Regions from separate parts of the Paenibacillus sp. HJGM_3 genome, predicted to be linked through region 1. Evidence: riboswitches for the same ligand, from Rfam matches in the RefSeq annotation. Region 1 holds a riboswitch; the other holds the start of a gene.
The links. A riboswitch is a leader RNA that binds a small molecule or an ion and turns the genes downstream of it on or off. The one in region 1 is predicted to bind ZMP and ZTP.
Positions count from the first base shown of each region.

Region 1 (7,832 bases):
CGGGCGTCGACTGTACGAGACGATGGTGTATTGGGAGACGGCGAGCACCGGCGGCGATCAACCGGAGTTTAGGCGGGAATTCGCGCAGATCTGGCGAGCGGCTGAGAAGATCGTGTATTCCCGGACGCTTCAGGCGGTGTCAAGCGCCAGGACGAGGATCGAGCGCGAATTCGATCCGAATGCGATCCGGCGGCTGAAGGAGTCCCCAGGAGCCGACATTACGATTGGCGGCCCCGAGCTTGCCGGGCAGGCGATGAGCGCGGGACTGATCGACGAGTTTCATCTTCTTCTTAATCCGATCGTCTTGGGTGGAGGTAAGCGAGCATTGCCGGACAACCTCCTCATGCGGCTCGAGCTGCTCGGTGAGCGCCGCTTCCGAAGCGGTGTTGTTCATCTTCACTACCGCGTGATCGTCTGACCGCGACGCTAGAGTGAAGTTCAGGAGATACGCTTTCGAGCTTACTATAATCAAGTGAAATTACGGAAGAAGGAAGTTATGAGCGGCTTCCATATTTGAACTAACGAAGTACGTTAGTTCAGTCAAGTTATTTACTCCTGTATTTTTGAAAGTCTCAGTTGTAGGTACAATAATAACAGAAAGTCTCAAATGAACTCGCACAAAGTCTCGTTCGTCCTGTTTGGGGTGAGCAAAGTTTTTAGAAAGGCTATGACTCGTTTAACGCAGTATTACAATCGGTTCCTGACGCAACTAGAAGGTTATTGGGTTTCGGCTTTAGACAGTTTACAGTGATGGTCATGATCGAAAACTACTGCCACCATGCACCAGATCCAAGAGAGACTGATGGACTGAAGGAAGAACAACCCTATGCACAAGCTATAATAAGAAACTACTTAAAAGGAGCACCGTTTCTTTTTAATGCAATTGAGGTGTAAGGCTGCCGGGGTACTAGGATCGGAGCCATTTCAGGATTTGAGTTAATTATAATTATTATTTCCCTATATTGTAGATGATCTTAATGCTATGATTGTGTTGCTGTAAAAATAAATCGTAACGAGGTGAGGACAATGAAAACAAAAAAATATACGTCTTGTCCTCATGTTGCTTTTTAGTTATTTTTTTACGAATACATCAGGCTCTGAGGGCAGGATTCACTCTCAGGGCTTTTATATTTAGGCAGAAGGAACGTTTATGCTTTCTTGCCGGTCTATGACAGCCACTTACGGAGTGGCTGTTATTTTTTTAGGACAAAAGGTTGGTCAAGGCAACAATAGTGGTTTTATTTTGATATTGGTTAGGATTTAATCGTTTATCTTTCAAATTGATCTGAACTCTATTAGGGGGAATATGTATTGATTTTGAATTATTTTGGATGGAATTCATTTTTCGCCATGTTCAAGCAGGCTCATACCTGGAGATTAAGGGGCGATCCGTTTCGTCGTTACCTTGTTCCAAAAGATAAGGGGCCCCCTTCATGAGATATCGTTTCAGCTTCGGCATCGTTTCCCGTTACTCACCGCTTTCCAATATGAAAGGATGATGCTTTATCAAAAGACTCGCTCAATATTTTCGCACATTACAATCCGGACAGTCATCTTACAATATGATTTATGAACCTGACCCAACCTATTGGAATAATGATGTCGCCTATTACATTGAACGGACACATAAACTCACACTGGATAAACCATGTATCACCATAAAAATACCTTTTGACCGTCTCGGCTTAGATGAAAATAGGGATCAAGTTGTTCTCTCAGATTTTGCCTTAAGAGAATGGGTTGATCATATTGAGGCGTTAAATGAAATGATTTATAACCGGTCACGACCTGATAAAGAAAATGGGGCTTTTTATTGTTTTCGTCCAACCAATGTGGTGTTGCAACGTAATGCATCCTTTGTCGAAGTCATCTCGGAAAAATGGTATCTATGCTTAATGATTACAGTTCAACTTCCATTCAGGAATAATGATAAAGCTATGCGCATGCTCTGCAAAATGCTTCCAAAAGAAGTGGAGAAGTTTATTGCCAAGTTTGATCTCATCAAATTAAATGTTGCCTATGAATTGGTAAAAAAACAAAATAGGATTCGCGAATGGCTGAAAACCAGTGATTATTGTGCGTTTATTGCGAATGGCAGCATTTTGCCAAGAAATAAAGACAACAGCGGGCCACTGGAGGGTGCTTTGCCTTTTACATCCCCGGAAGATGTTGAAGTTGAAATTTGTGGTTTGCGAGGAATGGGAATAAAACATGGCGTGACGGTCATCACCGGCGGTGGTTATTCGGGTAAAAGCACATTGTTGGATGCACTAAATTCGGGGATTTACAATCACAGCATAGGCGACGGACGAGAATTTGTGATTACAGATCAAAGTGCAATGGAAATATCTGCAGAGGAAGGCCGTCCCATAAAAAATATCAATATTACGCCTTTCATAAAATGGATACCCAATGGTTCGGCTGAACAGTTTTCAACTGACTACGCCTCAGGATCCACATCGCAAGCCGCAAATATTATGGAGGCCATCAACTACGGGTGTAAGCTTCTTCTTATTGATGAAGACAGAAGTGCGACGAATTTTATGATTCAAGACATCAAAATGCGTTCCTTAATCAAGCATGAACCCATTACACCTTTCACGGAACGTGTCAGGGAGCTTTATGAGTCCGTTGGCGTATCTTCCGTTCTTGTTATTGGAGGTAGCGGTGAATTTTTATCTGTTGCCGATCAAATCATCCTGATGGACAATTTTGTGCCCAAAAACGTAACCCAGGAAGCCAAAAAATTATGTGAATCCGACAAACCACGCGAGCGTATTCCCCTTACAAATTGGGAGATAGAAAGAAAAATAACCACCGATCACTTTTCGAGCTATCCACAGGGCAGTGGTACAGAAAAGCTGATGGTTTCAACCATGGGATACATGATGATAGGTGACGAACAAATTGATATCAGAGGGCTTTACAATATCACATCACACGCCCAGCTTGCAGCGATTGCCTTTTTAATTCGAAAAATCGCTATAAGTAATCAGGATCGCCTCATCTTTCTTCATGAAAAGATCAAAAAAGCTCTCGAAGATATGGAGAGAGAAGGCGTGGATATTGTATTTTCTTCCTTTTTTCCTGGTTTCGAAAGATGGCTTGAATTACCAAGAATTAATGAAGTATTATCTGTCATAAACCGAATGAAACATTTGACTTTTATTCAGCCTGAGCCCTCTGAACACCTCTAATTACGACATAAATATAGGCTGTATGCCGTTGAACGGGCAGTAAGAGCGGAATAAATCAATATATCTAAAATCACACTTAAATCCCTTAATTTATTACCCTTATAATATTAGGTAAAAAGAAAGAAGCGAGATTAATGCTAACGGAATGTCCTCGCATTATTCTAATTACCGGAATAATGGCGAGTGGAAAATCAACAGTAGCCCAGTTGCTCTCCGAACGGTACGAGAAATCGGTGCATTTACGGGGAGATATTTTCCGGAGAATGATTGTTAATAACCGTAAAGAGGTTCAACCAGACGCCGGAAGTGATGAATTGGATCAATTACGGCTACGTTATCGGTTGGCCGCGCAATCCGCTGATGCCTATTTTCAAGCAGGATTCACGGTTGTAGTTCAAGATGTCGTAATTGGTCCTATGTTGAATGAATTTATATCTTATATCCAAAGCAGCCCTTTTTATTTGGTGGTTCTTTGTCCAAACTCATCAGTTGTAACCCTAAGGGAATCTGGCCGTTTAAAGAAAGGCTATGGTGTTTGGACCGTTGAAGGGTTGGATAGTCTGCTGCGAAATGAAACACCTCGAATCGGAATGTGGTTGGACTCATCTGAATTGACCCCTGAAGAAACCGTTAATGAAATTATAACGAGCCTGCAAAATGAGGCATTTCTTAAATAAAAGATTGCAGGATAATGCAACAAAAGCTTGCTTAAGTTTAAATTCGCTGATTATAATTTGGTATGTGCGACTGGCGTAAACGTGGAGAACCACGAGGGAGCACATCTATCATCTGCCGTACGCCTGGGCGAAGTATTCGGTCTTAGACTGAATGCTTTTATTTCTTTTATGGGAGATGATGAAATGGAACAGGCACGGCAAGGAAGAAATGTAGCAGTATTCATTTTTGAACAGGTTGAACCTTTGGATTTTGCAGGACCATTTGAAGTTTTTCTTGCAGGAAGTAATAGAGGGCAAGACTTCCAAGTTTACACTGTGGCGGAACATGACAGTCCGATAATTGCATTAGGAGGTCTAAGCATTAATCCGGCTTATACTATCGCTAACTGCCCTAAACCTGATCTATTGGTGATTCCTGGAGGGTGGGGTTCAAGAAAAGAAATGAACAATGAAACGATTACGAACTGGATCCGAGAAGTATCAGATGATATAGAAATCATCCTGTCTGTCTGTACAGGAGCCTTAATTTTAGCAAAAGCCAAGTTATTAGATGGTCTAAAAGTTACAACAAATCGCTCGGCTATTCATGAATTAAGGAATGTTGTACCAACTTCTACTGAGATAATTGAAGAAGCTCGTTATGTTGATAATGGGAAGATTGTATTATCCGCTGGAGTATCCGCTGGCATGGATGCTGCTTTGTATGTTGTAGAAAAATTACTGGGAGAAGATAGAGCTATAGAAGCTGCAAATATTATGGAATATGACTGGAAAAGAGATTAACTAAACGGGAACGATAGTTTTACACTAAACCAAGTTGATACTGCATTTTAGGGGGTTCAAAGTGTTATTTCAATCTGGAAATCTTCGAGTCCGTAAATTATCCAGTAAAGATGCGGGTTACCTGGTAAAGTGGCTTTCCGATCCAACAGTGCTGCAATATTACGGAGGAAGGGACCGTCCTCATAGTTTAGAGATGGTTAGGGAGATTTTTTTTAAAGAGGAAGATGATGAAATAAGATGCATTGTTGAATACGATTCTAACGAAATTGGCTATATTCAGTTCTACGAGCTGGATGAAGAAGGAAAAGAACGATTTGGTTATACAGAGGTTGAAGAAAAAATATATGGTACAGACCAATTTATTGGAGAACCAAATTATTGGAATAACGGGATAGGTAAATTATTAGTTAGTTCAATGGCGGAGTATTTAATAACTGCACTAGGTGCAAGTAAAATCGTTATGGACCCACAAACTTGGAACGCAAGAGCCATTGCGTGTTATGAAAAATGCGGGTTTAGAAAAGTAAAGTTATTACCTAACTACGAATGGACGGAAGGTGAACAACGAGATTCATGGCTAATGGAGTTTTCTAAGTAGTTACATCCCGGGTAGCTATTACGGCAACCGGCCAGCGCTACTCGATATAAGGGAATAGCGGTTGACAATAGTGGCCTATATTCGGCTTCCAGGATAGTGCGACGTTTGCGACAGAAGCATTTAGGATCATTAGAGGCAGGGTTGCGTCGTCTATCCCAACCTCTTTCTATTCATCATGCTCGCTCGCCGGTATTCGCTGGGCGAAAGGCCGGTGCGGCTTTTGAACATGCGGTTGAAGGAGGAGATGTTGCGGTAGCCGACCTGGCTGCCGATGGTTTGGATATGCAGATCGGTATCCAGCAACAGGAGTTGGGCATTTCTCAACCTGGTGTCATGCAGATGCTCGATGAAATTGAGTCCGGTCTTCTCCTTGATATAGGTCGAGAGGTATGAGGGGCTGAGCTGGAACTCCACCGCCAGGACATCCAGCGACAGATCCTCCATATAGCGTTCCTGAATCGCTTTCATGATCTGCTCGACGACAGGTTCTTCGGCGTCCTTCTTTTCCTTGATTAGCGAGGCCGCTCCCTTCAGATAGGCACCGAGCTCTTCGTTATACTCCGTAACCGTGCAACACAAATCCAACCGCTCAGCGGATAGATCCCATTGTCGGACCCGATCGGCAGGTAAGTTGCAGTGGAAAAGCAGCTGCCGTGTCTTGTCGATGATAGCTCCCGCCAAACGACGGAACGCCTCAAGGGAGTTTTCACGAAGGTCAAGTTCCTCGAGTGTCACGTGCGCCAAATTGACAAGTTCCTCCTCGTCTCCCACCATCATCGCCGCCACAAATTTCTGTTCACGTTGGAGCGTCCAGACTACGTCGTCATCGGATTTACCCGCACCAAGCAGGATCTGTGTCTCCTCAAGCGGACGAGCCTGCATGAGTATGCGCTGCAGCTGCTGGTAGGCTTCGTTCAACCGAATATCGGAACCGAACAGGGGGCTGATGGCGACAGTCACAAGTACATGCCTCGTATCCCGGTCGAAGATTTGCTTCAGTCCTTCCAGCAACGCCGGAATTTCGCCGCACGCGAGGCCGGGGACGATGGAGAGAAAGCGTCGCTGCTCCACCTGATAAGTCAATGAAGAAGGAACGTATTCGCCCGTAAGCCGTTCAATCTCCCCAACGATCGCACGCGAAATATCCTCCCTCATCCCTGCATCAGCCGCTAACCGAAAGCGAAGCTCGTAAAGTACGATCGTGTAATGTTCCTCCGACTCTACGAAATCAGCAAAACCTCCATCCCACCAATTAAGGGCGTTCCTTCGTATAGGGATCACTTCTTCTTGCTCTGGCTTGAGCCGCTCATTCCTCTCATTCACATTCACAAGATCTTCAAAGGGTCGAGAGACCGACAACTGCATCTGTCGAACAGGCGTGTAAATGTGCCGGCCCAGCAAATACGCGGCAAGTACCGCTAAACTCATCTCTGCCGCAACAATAAAGGCAATCGTTTGGTCGAGCGAAAGAGAGCTCCCATCCCCTACGGCGCCACGATTAACAGCTTCCAAGCTGGATTCGCTTCGGTCGGGAAACCGATCATCGGATACGTCAACCGGCGAGCCACCCGCGAGGAGAATCGCAGGAAGTTCACGCGTATCCATGGCCGTCGTGTACCTGAAGAACCGGTCCGGACCCATGATGGTCGCATTTACGTCAGTTTGCTCGTCAAGCATCGCAGCTCGCAGCCTGTCGGCGTCGATCATCGCAATCAGCATATAATCCGCGAAAGCCGGCTTGAAGGAATACGGGATTACGGTCATCGTACCTGTCTGATGCCGCGAGTTGCTCAGATGAACAGCCGGGTGCGATTCATATTCCGCTTTCCGTTCATATTGAGTGTTCCAATAGGCAAGGGAGTAGACCTCGCCAGAATAATCGGCAAGCAAGTCGGCTGCCTGGGCGGCTCCATTCTTGTCGACCGCAAGGGATGCGGATCGAAACGTCAGGATGAGATTGTCGATATAGAGATCCGATTCGCCGACGATCCGTAGAAACTCTTCGGCAACGGCACGGGTGTTCAGCATGGCCGGGTCCGTATGCGCAAGGAGCTGTTTGCGGAGCCTCACAACCTGGCGGTCGGTAAACTCCCGAGACAGCACGTCTTCTACCCGCTGAAAATGCGATTGATAGCGCTCGGCCATCATCTCCACGGTCAATTGGCTCATCTGGAGAGCATCAGCCTGGACGTGGCTTTTTACGAGGTAGACAATCAGCACATCGACGATGGCGAAGAGAACGATCATCAGAGCAAAACTGGCGGCGATTCGGCGTTTGAACCCATTCATGGCATGCGGCTCCTTCCTGGACGAACCGATTGTGCCCCTATTATAACGTATGTTGCCAGGGTTTCTTCGAAATCCGACGTTTAAGAGATTGTTGACCGCTGGCCCCCCTATTTACAAACCGTCTAGTAATGAAGTAGCAATTACCCTCGACAAATCTACAAATTTCTTCATATCCGGTGTGATCTTGTGTTGAACCTCGGTCTTCAGACGGGGGCATAAGGACCGAGGTTGGGCGGATTTCAAGAAGCTTTGCACGTTTCAAGGTGCTCTCCTTCACACATTCTTAAC
Region 1 is NZ_JBJGED010000034.1:59,440-67,271, reverse strand. It holds gene ACI5FR_RS28665 (dihydrofolate reductase family protein) at 1-418, shown strand, start outside; gene ACI5FR_RS28660 (P-loop domain-containing protein) at 1,563-3,197, shown strand; gene ACI5FR_RS28655 (AAA family ATPase) at 3,332-3,874, shown strand; ZMP/ZTP riboswitch at 3,931-4,010, shown strand; gene ACI5FR_RS28650 (DJ-1/PfpI family protein) at 4,058-4,657, shown strand; gene ACI5FR_RS28645 (GNAT family N-acetyltransferase) at 4,719-5,255, shown strand; gene ACI5FR_RS28640 (helix-turn-helix transcriptional regulator) at 5,406-7,544, opposite strand.

Region 2 (7,832 bases), on a different contig from region 1:
GCCAGTGAAATGGCGCTAATCCCTTTGACAGCAAGCATGGACTTTGCGAAAGGAATGCATTCTAATACGGAAACAATCTCACGCTCTACGTCCTGCAGCTGTGTACAAGCCAGGTCATACTCGGCGAGCAGTTGCTTCAAGTGAAGCTTGTAGGCCTGCGCAGCTTGTCTGGAACCGACAGAGCGTCCAGCCAGTGCGATTAAGGTGCGAGCCTTCCGCTCGCCGCAGTGCCTCTTCATAAGGGACTTCCATCCCTGAATCAGGTCTTGCGGTTGCAACTCGCTCAGTTCTACTGGCGTTGGGAACAGACGAAGCGTAGCTAACGAACCGACGCCCATCAGGTTCTTAAAGACCTGCCGCAGCTCAGGAAAAACTACGTCAACCCAGCGATGAATTTGGTTTTTGGCACTTACGACTCGTTTCACCACAAAGTCCCGGTTGGAGAGTAAGACACGCAGCTCTGTAAAGGATTCAGGCGTGGTGCGTGCGATGGAGTAATACCCGTTCTTCACCATGTCGGCAATGACCAGCGCATCCTTTTTATCGCTCTTTGAGGGCGTATTGTCGCGGTTTTCTTTGTTCTTTTTCACGAGATGCGGATTTACGAGAACGACCTCAAACTGGCGTTTTGCAAGCCAACTCGATACATTGAGCCAGTAGTGTCCGGTTGGTTCCATTCCCACAATCGCGGTAGTTAAGTGATGCGTGGTTTGCAGCCGCTGGATCCATTGAAGAAGATTGTGGAAGCCATCTTCGTCGTTGGAAAAGGATAAAGGGCTGCCGATCACAATACCGCGAAAGTTTACGGCACGTGCGACATGCGTTTGCTGGGCGATATCGATCCCAACAACGAGATGCTGAGCCGTAATCTTTTCAATGAGTTGATTTTGTCGGGCTTGCGATTTAAACTTCATAGTAGAGCGTCCTCCTGGATGATGGGATTTTAAGGGCTATGACCCGTTGCGTACTCCCATCGTACCGAGGCGCTCGTTTTTTTGCAAAGCGCAAATTTAACGCTCTACAGGAATGCTATCGTGCCCGTTAGCTTAGCGACGTTTCGTCCTTCGTACTGTTTTTCCAGCAGAATAAAGCAGGACAAAATAGATTGGGAATATAATCAATCCTGCGAAAGCAATAAAAATACCGAGTGCGGCTCGGGCGTCACTATTCCATGCGTCTACGTGTTGTATCGCATAAAGTACATAAAATAACCAAGCCACCAAAGCAACGAATCCCAGCCTATATCCTATGCCCAAAAGTACGTCTCCTTCCTTGATAAGCACTGGTCTGCGATCATCACTATACAGGCCGGCGGATTAGATTTGTTGAGCTATCGTTTCTCGTTAGTTTAGCGACGACATCGCAATCATCAACAAAAAGCGTATTTAAGCACGGAATAGAATATCAATATCCCCATCTACAAATCCAATTCCTATTGCAGATGTACTTTTGAGGATGTTTGCATACTCTCCTTCTTTAAGATAACGTTCCACTAACATCGTAATGTAGTTTAAACCTTGTTCCCAATGTTGAATATCTTCTGTTCTTTTTATATAGCAAATATCTTCTTCCGAAGTAAAATAGTCGTTACAAGCCCAATCTGAGTCATCCTCATCGAATTCATCTGACCCAATTAATTGTACATCGTATGTATCTTCTGAACCTTCATATAAGTTAAAATTGAATGCTTTGATTCCTTTGGGGATGTCTTGCTCTAAAATCTGATTTAACCAATTTGAAAACAACTTATAATTCTCAATAATACTTTCCCCCACTTTTAATAAGAGTTTTGTTAATTATGATGTTATATTCTGAAGTTATACAATTCAACAATTCTGCCCGTTTGTCCAATAAAAAAGCACTCATTTCACTAACGTCCTCCGCAATGATTTGGCTTTTCTATATGAGCGGTTCACCGCGCTGTCTGTACCCGTTAGCTGAACGAACCGATCGACTAAGGTTTTTCCGTAAAAAAGGCATGAGAACCGCGTGGGCAAGTCTCATGCCTTTGCTATGCATAGTTATTCACCAGCAGCGAAGCTGTCGATCGCTGAAAGCGGGAGATGATCGGTAATGATGCGGCTGTAATGCGCCAACCGTACGATACCTCGTTCGTCAATCAAAAATTCGGCAGGTATCCGGTTGAAGTTCGAACCTTCCTCCGGAGTAAGAGCAAAGCCGGCAGCGACCGCATCGGCGACAAACGACTTCGTGTTCGCATCGGCCATTGTCGCGTGTACTTTCTCTTCGGATGTCTCGACACCGTATAACTCGTATAATTGCGCTTTCGGGTCGGCGACGAGCGGGAACGAAGCGTTTTGGGCGCCTACATATCTCCGCATATTCGCCTCCGGCGATTCGAAGACAGCGACGATGTCCATGCCTTGGCGCTGCCAACCCGGATAGCGACCAATAAAATGATGCACACGCAAATTACAAACGGCACAGGCAGAGAAACGTAAAAAAGCGAGCAGTACTTTGTGGCCGCGAAAACTTTCAAGCGATATGGGATTGCCATAGAGATCGACGGTACGGAACGCTGGGGCAATCATACCCTGCTGAAGCTGGCGAATCATCGGTGATTCCTCCTGTACAAGGGAAATTGATTTACTTCTCCACTATATCAGGAAGAGTGGCACCGCTTCTGTGACCTAGTCACCAATTAGCGCTTCCAATTCATTGCGGCGTGTGATCCGTACCCAACCTCGTCCTGTCTCCACCCACCCCTGCCGATGATATCGCCGCAGCGCGCGGCTCACGACTTCACGGGCGGTGCCGATCTCGGCGGCAAGCTCATTATGCGTCATTTGTAGCAGCGGATGACACTCCGACGTGGAACTCAGCAGTGCTTCTACCAGCCGCATGTCAAGCGGTTTAGTCTGCCTCGTTTGGAGCTGTTCGCCCATACGCATAATGCCATCGAGAAGGCTGCCGAACACTGTTCTACGGATCGGCTCGTATTCCTGCACCCAGCGGAGGAAGCTTAGTTTGGTAACAAACAACGCCTCGACCTCTGTCTCGGCCTCAATGGCGGCGGGGTAGTCACGCCCGCTCAGTCCACTTATCACAAGGAGAGCGCAAATTTCGCCGGGGGTAAGTTTATTGACGACCCACTCGCTCCCATCCTCCCCGATCTGGCTGATACGGGCGATGCCGCTTAGCAAAAACATACCGAAGGACGTGGCTTCCTCCCTCTGGAAGAGACGCGACTTGGCTGGGAATCTCCTCACTTCTGGCTGTGCTTCCGCCCAATCCTCGGGGCAAACAGCCCGCAAATATGGTAAAACTTCCAGCACCTGCTTATCCGTGACGATTGAAGTCATGCTCCGTTCCCCATCCTTTAATTCGTACTTCTTCATTCCCAAATCTTTTCCTCGTGGTCACTCGTTCTCCACAGTAATGTTGTAAATTATATCATATTTACCACACTAACCTCCCGTTAGCAATGAAGCTGCCCGTTCCTGCCGGCAGCTTCGTCTTATTTAACGTTAAACTATCGTGCCTTTTAGCTTAATCCAGTCGAGTACGGAACACGCTGGCGAATGCTCTCTCAGGTTACATTCAGGATAATGTCCTTTAGTTCAATCAGAGTCTTGATTCGATAGCTGGCCTTGCGGCAACCATGAGCGCATTCGAATTACACCTGTCTGGTTAATGTCGCTTAGAATAGATAAGCATTTAAGTTCTTTTGAAGCCGTTCCTTTTCAGAATGCGTGCCGTCGACGGCAAATTCCTTGCCGGTGATCATTTCGAAGAGGCGGATATAACGATGCGACAGTTCAATGATAAGGTCATCAGGTGCGGACGGCAGGATTTTTTCTTTATAGGGGTCGCAATGCTCCCTGAACCAAAGTCGCAGGAATTCTTTGTCGATATTCTCGGGTTCCTTGCCCTCGGCTAACCTCGATTCAAATGTCTCTTTAATCCAATAGCGGGAAGAATCGGGAGTATGTATCTCGTCGATGAGAAGAATCTCTCCTTTGTCATCAATACCGAATTCATATTTGGTATCTACAAGGATTAATCCGTTCCTAGCTGCGATCTCTGTGCCCCTGGCAAAGAGCGAGAACGCGATTTTTTGCAAATACCCCCAGGTCTCTTGGTCGATTAGGCCTTCGTCAACGAGTTGAGCAGCTGACATCGACTCGTCATGTGCTGCTGATTTCTTTGCCGGGGTCAGGATCGGTTTCTCAAACCTCTGATTTTTCTTCATTCCATCGGGTAGGATGTTGCCACAGATGTCTCGGATGCCTTGTGAATATTGGACCCAAGCCGAGGTATCAGTCGAGCCCGTAAGATAGCCTCGCATTACGAATTCTACCGGAATTACCGTGCATTTTTTTCCTATAGTCACATTCGGGTCCGGGATTTCTATAACGTGGTTCCTTACTATGTCCGAGGTGTTTTCAAACCAAAAAGCGCTAAGCTGGTTTAATACTTGGCCTTTAAACGGAATATTGGCAAGAATCCTGTCAAATGCGCTTTGGCGGTCTGTGGTGATAAGGAGTAGCGAATCACCCAGATCATATGTGTCGCGAACTTTATCTCGTCTGAACCCGGGTACATTCAGAAATGAGGTGTCATCGAGACAGTTCTTTAGGTTTTTTTGGATAGTTTCTTTGGATATCATGCAAGCCCACCTGACCTTTCAATAAATAAAATAAAAAAAAAGCATCTGATCTGAGATCAAATACTTTGCCCAGGCGTACGGCTTATGAAATATGTGCTCCCCCGTAGTTACCTACGTTACGCCAGTCACACATATTTAAATACAATCCTATAATATCAGACAATTCCATTATTTCCAATACTGTTTTTGTTAATTTTTACATTGTGCTTATTGGATCTATCTTGCCCGTTTGCTTAATGGCAAGCCCGTGATACAACCAAATATGTTCATCCGACACTCTAGATTTCAGTTCTTTGGGCGATTTCCAATCTTGTCGTCGGGAATGTCCCCAAGTTCTTGTCATCGGTTAATGACAAGAACTTGGGGACATAAAAACAAAAGCCGCGGAATTCGCGACCTTTAATGTAACCATGTTCTTGTCTTCCGACACCTCTCCTCCCTACTATTGTCGGAAATGGGGTCAAGTTCTTGTCAAATTCGGGAATGGGATAAAGTTCTTGTCATCCCACAATTTCGCTGTTCAATGACACAAAACAACCCCCAATCAAATGATTTGATTGGGGGTTGTTTTGTGCAGGACCGTTACCTGGTGGTCTGGAGGTAGCCAAACGGCTCGACCTTTTCAGGAACAGCTCTGAAAGAAAATCGGACACGGATTCACCGCCCCAATCCACAGAGGTCATCCCGTAAAAGACCTCAAGGTATTGTCTCATCTCTTCGCGCAGTCGACCGTTCTAATGACACCAAGAAAACCCTTCCGGTGCGAGGAACTGCGTCGTTACGCCTTGGCGAATACCTGCCCAGCGGTCCCTTCCGCCGGTAAGCACCTTCTCGGAATGAACGTGTACATCGATGAAGCTCGGTGCCTGCTACACAAAAACCCTCTGCATTCACCGTTCTTGCAGCCGTGATGCCGGCCGTATCCCCGACGGCAACGATCCTGCTCCGATCCGATCGCCACATTTTACCGCTTTCGGCCTGTTCCGTCTACAACCGTTCCGTCTTGAATTAGAATTTCGCACTCCACCGTCCGATCACCTCCCCGTTTTCACGGCAATGGCATCGATCTCCACCAGCAAATCATAGTTCAGGTCGCAATATACGGTCGTTCGACTCGGATATGGCTTAGAAAAATAGCGCTCGTAAATTTCATTGAAATCCTTATATAAGCCGCGATCCGACAAGTAGACATTTACCTTGACGACGTTGTCGAAATCAAGCCCGGCTGCTTTCAGTACCGCACGGACGTTTTCTAGCGTTTGGATCGTTTGGGACTCCAGATCGCTCCCAACGACTTTCCCGTTTTGGATCCCTCCCTGACCGGAAACGAAGATCAGCGATTCCGTCTCGATCCCGGAGGAAAACGGCTTATCGGTTTGTGGCCCAGTCTCGATTTCTCTTTTCATCATTCGCCTCCAAATGTAGGGAATTTCATTCTCCCTGGCTCATGGTTTGGGTGACTTGATGCAGCCAATCCGATAATGAGGTCACGATCGCATTCAAATACGCTCTACCTTTCTCTTCCGTAGCCAGGTTGGCCGCATCGGTATAGCCGTCATAGCCGGTCAGCATGCCGTGCTTGCCGATAAAACCGGGAATGCCGCTGTTAAACCAAGGAGTAAGCGTATGGGAGTCCGTAATCTTATCGGATCGAAGCAAATCGGATCGCAATGCCATGATAAGCGCGGTTTCAAAGCCTCCGGCGTGCCCGGGGACCATCCCGACATCACGCGCGTACGCATCCTGAAGGGCTTGACCCGATACCGTCCAATAAGACGCCGAAGCCGTCCAGACCGGATGCTTCACCGCGATGTCGGAGGCAACCTGAATCATGATCCGTTCATTGCCGCCGTGGCCGTTGACAAAAATAAGCTTTCGAAAACCGCACCGGACAAGACTTTCGGCTATATCCGTCAGCATGCCTAAATAAGTAGTGGAACGGAAGGAGATCGTTCCGTTGAACTGCAAATGATGGTCGGAGCATCCTACCGAGAACACGGGTGTCATAAGCAGCGGGTTTTGCTCGGAGACACGACGAACCGCTTCGGTAACGACGTATTCGCAAATCAGGCTGTCGGTATAAACCGGGAGATGAGGGCCATGCTGCTCCGTTGCTGCTAGAGGAATGACGGCCGCGCAGCCGGCAGCCGCGTATTCGGCGATCTCATCTCTTGTATGGTGGTGAAAACAAATATCCTTCATTAGCCGCTAACCTCTTTCCCTTGCTGGATTAATAGGAGATCAAAAGCTCCGGAGTTTCTAATCTTCTCTTCAAATATAAGGACTCCATGGCGTAATTCGTCAGACCGCTCGACATATAAACGCGCTCCATCGGAAATGATGGTGTGCCGGTCATCATAAATTGTTCGACTAGCCGGGTTAACGTTTCGAAATGTCCGAAGGGACGGCCTTTTTCACTATCGCATATCGCGGAAGCGATTTCGCCCTGCTCGTTTCGAACTGCAAACGCCCATTGCTCCGACAGCCGGTTCTGCTGAATGACATAGCCTTTTGTTCCGTCTTTATATTCGACTATGAACAATACCGGAGAGTCTCCGGATTCGCAGGGATGCGGCTGTCCGTTCCGATCGAACAGCGCCAGAGCGTTCATCATCAGCTCCTCCGGCCATTCGCCGCGATCCATCGCTTTCCACACCTGCTCCCCTTCGAGAGCGTAAACCTCTTGAACCCCCGTTTCGCCCCCGGAACGCTTTTCCGCGACCGATTGGAGCACCTCTAATGCGTGGTACCCGTATGCTTCAATCGCCGTAGAAAAACTGACCACCAAAATTTCTTTAGCTTCTTCAAACTGCTTCGGCTGCAATTTGGGAACATGCGGCGCATGCGGAATCGAGGAGCCTCCCATAAAGGGAATGCCTCGGCTTTTCAACTGGCCATACATCCAGACGGTATCTTCGATATTGTAGGAAAGATGCTTATCGGAAAAAATCGGAATCCTAACGTTCAGCTCATCCAGTACGCTCAGCGTTTCTTCCAGCAATCGACGACGGGGATACTGTTTGCGCCGTCTTTCGTCCTCGGGATAGTCGCCGTGCTCGCCGATCAGGATAACACCGTCCAAGCCTCCGCCCTCAATCGGCTTTTTTAGCGCTTCCTCGATTGTCGCGTAAATCGGAATTCCGCAGCGCTCTGCCTCCGCCCGGCTCATATCGTTGTCCGGAACTTGATCCGTATAGATCGA
Region 2 is NZ_JBJGED010000002.1:73,567-81,398, reverse strand. It holds gene ACI5FR_RS02735 (IS110 family RNA-guided transposase) at 1-914, opposite strand, end outside; gene ACI5FR_RS02730 (hypothetical protein) at 1,386-1,745, opposite strand; gene ACI5FR_RS02725 (peroxiredoxin family protein) at 2,022-2,576, opposite strand; gene ACI5FR_RS02720 (Crp/Fnr family transcriptional regulator) at 2,652-3,359, opposite strand; gene ACI5FR_RS02715 (phosphoribosylaminoimidazolesuccinocarboxamide synthase) at 3,662-4,630, opposite strand; ZMP/ZTP riboswitch at 4,691-4,769, opposite strand; gene ACI5FR_RS02710 (RidA family protein) at 5,665-6,036, opposite strand; gene ACI5FR_RS02705 (creatininase family protein) at 6,062-6,832, opposite strand; gene ACI5FR_RS02700 (hypothetical protein) at 6,861-7,832, opposite strand, start outside.
Region 2: linked by a shared signal. The riboswitch ahead of ACI5FR_RS02715 (phosphoribosylaminoimidazolesuccinocarboxamide synthase) and the one ahead of ACI5FR_RS28650 (DJ-1/PfpI family protein) in region 1 are both predicted to bind ZMP and ZTP.